Regions from separate parts of the Pseudescherichia vulneris genome, predicted to be linked through region 3. Evidence: predicted binding sites of a transcription regulator. Region 3 holds the regulator's gene; each other region holds the start of a gene.

What was found. Region 3 encodes CRP, which controls carbon source genes, mostly activating them, when cyclic AMP is high. Its sites were predicted from a motif close to ATGTGANNNNNNTCACAT; they were not measured.
Region 1: udp (uridine phosphorylase) is a predicted target of CRP. The motif match lies at 1,150-1,167, and genes of this name have one in related genera.
Region 2: serC (3-phosphoserine/phosphohydroxythreonine transaminase) is a predicted target of CRP. The motif match lies at 1,051-1,068, and genes of this name have one in related genera.

What each region holds. Positions count from the first base shown of each region.
Region 1 covers NZ_LR607338.1:96,837-99,106, reverse strand. The annotation lists gene FN633_RS00485 (phosphatase domain-containing protein) at 1-206, shown strand, start outside; gene FN633_RS00480 (dienelactone hydrolase family protein) at 225-1,037, opposite strand; gene udp (uridine phosphorylase) at 1,291-2,052, shown strand; gene rmuC (DNA recombination protein RmuC) at 2,187-2,270, shown strand, end outside.
Region 2 covers NZ_LR607338.1:1,524,893-1,527,162, forward strand. The annotation lists gene ycaO (30S ribosomal protein S12 methylthiotransferase accessory factor YcaO) at 1-174, opposite strand, end outside; gene FN633_RS06275 (DUF421 domain-containing protein) at 313-1,005, shown strand; gene serC (3-phosphoserine/phosphohydroxythreonine transaminase) at 1,167-2,255, shown strand.
Region 3 covers NZ_LR607338.1:1,243,975-1,246,244, forward strand. The annotation lists gene FN633_RS05125 (OsmC family protein) at 16-420, opposite strand; gene crp (cAMP-activated global transcriptional regulator CRP) at 729-1,361, shown strand; gene FN633_RS05135 (YccS/YhfK family putative transporter) at 1,414-2,270, shown strand, end outside.

The DNA of each region.
Region 1 (2,270 bases), 1.1 Mb from region 3:
GGCACTGTATTCCTTTCGATGCGCTCTATCTTCGGCCGGACGGGGAGGATACGCTCCCAGATGAGGTGGTGAAAAAAACGCTGTTGCAGCAGATAAAAGCGGACGGCTACGCCCCCTGGCTGGTGATCGACGATCGTCAGGTGGTGGTGGATTTCTGGCGTGCGGAAGGGCTGACCTGCCTGCAGTGTGCACCGGGCGATTTTTAAGCCGCCCGGCATAGGATTTTAGCCTCGCTTTTCGCCGTACTGGGCAAACCATGCCAGCATGCGCTGCCAGCCATCTTTGGCTGACTCTTCGTGATAGCTCGGACGATAGTCGGCGTTAAAGGCATGTCCGGCATCGGGATAGACCACGATCTCCGCCTCGGCGTTGGCAGCGCGCAGGGCGTGGCGCATGGTTTCTACGGTATCAAGCGGAATGCTGCCATCCTGGGCACCGTATAGACCCAGCACCGGCGCGTTAAGGTCGGTGGCGATATCCACCGGATGCTTCGGTGAGTTCAGGGTTTTATCGCCCACCAGCTTGCCGTACCACGCCACCGCTGCCTTCAGCTGTGGATTATGCGCAGCGTAGAGCCACGCAATACGCCCGCCCCAGCAAAAGCCGGTAAGCAGAAGCCGATGTGCATCGCCACCGTTGCGTGCCGCCCAGTTGGCGACGTGATCGAGGTCGGCTAAGACCTGTGCATCCGGGACCTTTGAAACCAGCTCGCTGAACAGCGTGGGAATATCGCTGTAGTCGTTGGGATCGCCCTGACGGAAGTAGAGCTCAGGCGCGATGGCCAGGTAGCCCTCCTGCGCCAGCCGACGGCAGATATCACGAATATGCTCGTGCACGCCGAAAATCTCCTGCACGACAATGACTACCGGCAGCGGGCCGTTGGCAGCCTGTGGCCGGGCATGCCAGGCGGGCATGTTATCTCCCTGAGTGGGAATTGACGTCTCACCGGTCAGAATGGACTCTTCAGAGGTGCGGACGGCGGTGGAAGCGTGAGGTGAAGCTGCAGGTGCAAAGCCGGGCTGTTTTTCTGTTGTCATGGCAATCTCCGTACCCTTATTTAGCGCATTAGGTAACTATAGCCAGTACGGCAAAATCATCCTGTGCGGAAGAGACTATCTTTAAGACGAACGGGAGAAGGAGAGCGTTATAGTGTGATATAAATCACCTTTTGATGAAAAATTGATGTAAACAGTTTTCTTCAGAGTGATTGGTGTCACGAAAAAATGCGATGGCCTTCTGTAGAGTACCGTTTTACTTCTGCTGATGAATCGACCCACAAAGGAGTCACCTATGTCCAAGTCTGATGTTTTTCACCTCGGTCTTACCAAAAACGATCTGCAGGGGGCAACGCTGGCTATCGTCCCTGGCGATCCGGAGCGAGTGGAAAAGATCGCCGCGCTGATGGATAAGCCGGTCAAGCTGGCATCGCATCGCGAATTTACCTCATGGCGCGCCGAAGTCGATGGCAAGGCCATCATCGTCTGCTCCACCGGTATTGGCGGTCCGTCAACCTCTATCGCCGTTGAAGAGCTGGCGCAACTGGGCATCCGGACTTTCCTGCGCGTGGGCACCACCGGCGCAATCCAGCCGCACATCAACGTTGGTGACGTGCTGGTAACCACGGCTTCCGTGCGTCTCGACGGAGCCAGCCTGCACTTTGCGCCGATGGAGTACCCGGCGGTAGCTGATTTTACCTGTACCACCGCACTGGTCGAGGCTGCTAAAGAGGTGGGCGCAACAACCCACATTGGCGTGACCGCCTCGTCTGACACCTTCTATCCGGGCCAGGAGCGTTACGATACCTTCTCCGGCCGCGTCGTCAGCCGCTATAAAGGCTCGATGGAAGAGTGGCAGTCAATGGGCGTGATGAACTACGAGATGGAGTCCGCGACGCTGCTGACCATGTGCTCTAGCCAGGGCCTGCGCGCTGGCATGGTAGCGGGCGTGATCGTCAACCGCACCCAGCAAGAGATCCCGAACGCAGAGACCATGAAGCAGACCGAAAGCCACGCAATTAAAATCGTGGTGGAAGCGGCGCGCCGTCTGGCTTAATGCGCCTTTCCGGCAGGTCGATCCCCTCGGCCTGCCTGTTTTGCGTAGTACCTCGCAGGAAAATCCTTCCCAACTGGACACCTATCCAGCACACTCTTATTTTGCATCGGTAAGTGGTTTATGCAGGAGGCAGGGTGGATATCTCAATTTTACTCAGCGCGGCGGCGGCGATAGTCGGCTTGCTGATAGGCTGGCTGGCGACAAAATCCCATGCCGAT
Region 2 (2,270 bases), 280 kb from region 3:
GGTAAAGCAGAGGGCGCAGGCTTTATCGCGGATATGCACGGACCAGACGTTAGGCACCGGGTTCAGCCAGGAGGCCTCTTCGATATCGAAGCCAAGGTCGAGCAGTTTCTGCTGGAAGCGGGCGATGGAGTCTTCCAGAGCGGCATCTTTGCCGGGGATAAATGTTTGCGTCATGAGCGTCACTTTATTCGTACGGAAAGCGCGCAATGATACGGGTTTTAGCTGAACGGCGCTATCTTCCTGCGCCAGAGGACGAAAATAAAAGCGCGAGCTATGCTTGTAGAAACTAACGTCCTGTTTAGGCAAAAGAAAATGAAAGCATTCGATTTGCATCGTATGATGCTGGACAAGGCGCCGCTCGACTTCCTGGGAGAGGTTGCGCTGCGAAGTCTCTACACCTTTATCCTCGTTTTTCTGTTCCTGAAGATCGCTGGACGGCGTGGCGTGCGGCAGATGTCGCTCTTCGAGGTGCTGATCATTCTGACCCTCGGCTCGGCGGCGGGGGACGTGGCCTTCTATGACGACGTGCCGATGCTGCCGGTGCTGGTGGTGTTTGTCTCGCTGGCGCTGTTCTACCGGCTGGTGATGTGGCTGATGGCCCACAGTGAACGGCTTGAGGATCTCTTTGAAGGCAAGCCGATTATCATTGTAGAGGAGGGCGAGCTGGCGTGGGACAAGCTGAGAGCGGCCAACCTGACCGAGGTCGAGTTCTATATGGAGCTGCGGGTCAACGGCGTGGAGCAGCTGGGGCAGATTCGACTGGCGATCATGGAGACCAACGGGCAGATCAGTACCTACTACTACCGCGATGAGGACGTGCGCCCTGGGCTGTCGCTGCTGCCGGCGGGGCTGGTGCCGCGCTTTATGGTCGCGCCGGAGGATGGCGACTATGCCTGCGTAAAATGCAGCGAGGTGATTGTGATGCAGGCGGGCGAGAAACAAGATTGTCCGCGCTGTAAAAATCCAGAATGGTCGAAGGCCAGCCGGGCGATTCGCATCACCTGACAGGGTTTTTCGCCACCGCCGCAGAACAGCACAAAATATTCTGCTATGTGACTGAGCGCACATTTCTTCCCGCTGTCGGAATACCCGTTGCGGCGGGTGACGTGCAATGGTACAACCGATGTCACAGGAATAACTTATTGCTTTCAGCGTGGTGAGAGGAAATGACACAGGTCTTTAATTTTAGTTCTGGTCCGGCGATGTTGCCGACAGAGGTGCTTAAACAGGCTCAGCAGGAGCTCTGCGATTGGCAGGGTCTTGGCACGTCGGTCATGGAGATTAGCCACCGCGGTAAGCCATTTATCCAGTGCGCAGAAGAGGCGGAGCAGGATTTTCGCGATCTGTTAAGCATCCCAGAGAACTATAAGGTTCTGTTCTGCCACGGTGGCGGTCGCGGTCAGTTCGCGGGCATTCCATTGAACCTGCTGGGGGATAAAACCACGGCGGATTACGTTGACGCCGGTTACTGGGCAGCCAGCGCGGTAAAAGAGGCGCATAAATACTGTACGCCGAACGTGATTGATGCCAAAACCACCGTTGACGGACTGCGCGCGGTGAAGCCGATGCGCGAGTGGCAGCTCTCTAACGATGCCGCCTACCTGCACTACTGCCCGAACGAGACCATCGATGGTATCGCCATCCATGAAGAGCCTGAGTTTGGCGATAACGTCGTCGTTACGGCGGATCTCTCGTCAACAATTCTATCCGCGCCGCTTGATGTCAGCCGCTACGGCGTGATCTACGCCGGGGCGCAGAAAAACATCGGCCCGGCAGGCCTGACGCTGGTGATCGTGCGCGACGATCTGTTGGGTAAAGCCCACAGATCCTGCCCGTCGATTCTGGATTACAGCGTGCTGAACGACAACGACTCTATGTTCAACACTCCGCCGACCTTCGCCTGGTATCTTTCTGGCCTGGTGTTCAAGTGGCTGAAGCAAAACGGCGGCGTTACGGCGATGAATGCCATCAACCAGCAGAAATCCGAACTGCTGTACGGCGTTATCGACGGCAGCGACTTCTACCGTAACGACGTGGCGGTTGCGAACCGCTCGCGCATGAACGTGCCGTTCCAGCTGGCAGACAGCAAACTCGATAACCTCTTCCTGGAGGAGTCCTTCGCCGCCGGTCTGCATGCCCTAAAAGGCCACCGCGTCGTTGGCGGAATGCGTGCCTCCATCTACAACGCCATGCCGCTGGCAGGTGTCAAAGCCCTGACCGATTTCATGGTCGACTTCGAACGTCGCCACGGTTAATTGCGCTTTTTTTCA
Region 3 (2,270 bases):
CCACCGGGCATAAAATCATCCCTCAATCACTTCGTATGAATGGGTGATGTTAACCGCTTTCTCCAGCATCAGCGCCACGGAGCAGTACTTCTCCGCCGAGAGATCTACCGCGCGGGATACCGCCGCATCCTTCAGTTCTTTGCCGGTAACGATAAAGTGCAGGTTGATGTGGGTGAAGAGACGCGGGGCCTCTTCCCGGCGCTCGGAGGTCAGCTTCACTTCGCAATCGGTCACGCTATGACGGCCTTTCTGCAGGATCGACACCACGTCGATGGCGCTGCATCCGCCTGCCGCCATCAGCACCATCTCCATCGGGCTGGGGGCTTTATCCCCGGAGTTGCCGTCCATTAAAACCTGATGGCCAGAGGCGGATTCGCCGAGGAACGTTAACCCTTCAACCCATTTTACGCGTGCTTGCATTTTCATCACTCCAGAGTGGCAATTTTCCCGACAGATTACGCGCGCCGAGTAAAACGCGCAACGGAAGGCGACATCCATCAAGCTGAAGCGAGACACCAGGAGACACACGGCAAAAGCTATGCTAAAACAGTCGGGATGCTACGGTAATGTATTGACATTATGCAGGTATGCAGAGGACTTCAACCATTACAGGCCGCACGCTTATATTGACGGCCCCCTTCCCAGGATTCGGGAAGCATATGATTGCAACCCCAGCCGCCGGATGCGTCCCGCGACTGGCGCCAGCTTATAACAGAGGATAACCGCGCATGGTGCTTGGCAAACCACAAACAGACCCGACTCTCGAATGGTTCTTGTCTCATTGCCACATTCATAAGTACCCATCGAAGAGCACGCTGATTCACCAGGGTGAAAAAGCGGAAACGTTGTACTACATCGTCAAAGGCTCAGTGGCAGTGCTCATCAAGGACGAAGAAGGGAAAGAGATGATCCTCTCTTACCTGAACCAGGGCGACTTTATCGGTGAACTGGGCCTGTTTGAAGAGGGCCAGGAGCGCAGCGCATGGGTACGGGCGAAAACCGCCTGTGAAGTGGCCGAAATTTCCTATAAAAAATTCCGTCAGCTGATCCAGGTCAACCCGGATATTCTGATGCGTCTTTCGTCGCAGATGGCACGCCGCCTGCAGGTCACTTCTGAGAAAGTGGGTAACCTCGCCTTCCTCGACGTCACCGGCCGCATCGCGCAGACCCTGCTGAACCTGGCTAAACAGCCGGACGCCATGACCCATCCGGACGGGATGCAGATCAAAATCACCCGCCAGGAGATCGGCCAGATCGTCGGCTGCTCCCGTGAAACCGTAGGCCGTATTCTGAAGATGCTGGAAGATCAGAACCTGATCTCCGCGCACGGCAAAACCATCGTCGTCTACGGAACACGTTAAGCTTTAAGAACGGCGTATCGCCTCTGCGGACGCCGTTTTTGCTCTTCTCCTCATGTGGCGCAGGTTAATCTACCACCCCGAAGTTAACTACGCACTGCGGCAAACGCTGGTGCTGTGTCTTCCTGTGGCCATCGGTCTGGCGCTGGGTCATCTTCAGCATGGTCTGCTATTCTCGCTGGTGCCCGCCTGCTGCAACATTGCCGGTCTTGATACGCCGCACAAACGCTTCTTTAAGCGCCTGGTTATCGGCGGCTCGCTGTTTGCTGGCTGTAGCCTGGCGGTGCAGCTGCTGCTGGGGGCCAACGTTGCGCTCCCGCTGATCCTCGCCGGATTGGCAATGCTGCTGGGCGTCACGGCGGAAATCAGTCCTCTACACGCACGTCTGCTGCCCGCTTCGCTTATCGCCGCTATCTTTACCCTCAGCCTGGCGGGCAATATGCCGGTCTGGGAACCGCTGCTCATCTACGCCCTGGGCACGCTCTGGTATGGCGCATTTAACTGGTTCTGGTTTTGGCTGTGGCGCGAGCAGCCCCTGCGCGAATCATTGAGCCTGCTCTACCGCCAGCTCGCCGATTACTGCGAGGCGAAATACAGCCTGCTGACGCAGCACGCCGATCCGGAGAAGGCCCTGCCGCCGCTGCTGGCGCGTCAGCAAAAGGCGGTGGATCTCATCAGCCAGTGCTATCAGCAGCTGCATATGCTCGCCGCCAACCAGCATAACGACTACAAGCGTCTGCTGCGGGCGTTTCAGGTGGCGCTGGATCTGCAGGAGCACATCTCGGTCAGCCTGCACCAGCCGGAAGAGGTGCAGAAGCTGGTGGAGCGCAGCCACGCCGAAGCGGTGATCCGCTGGAATGCGCAGGTGGTCGCTGCCCGGCTTCGGGTGCTGGCAGACGACATTCTGTACCA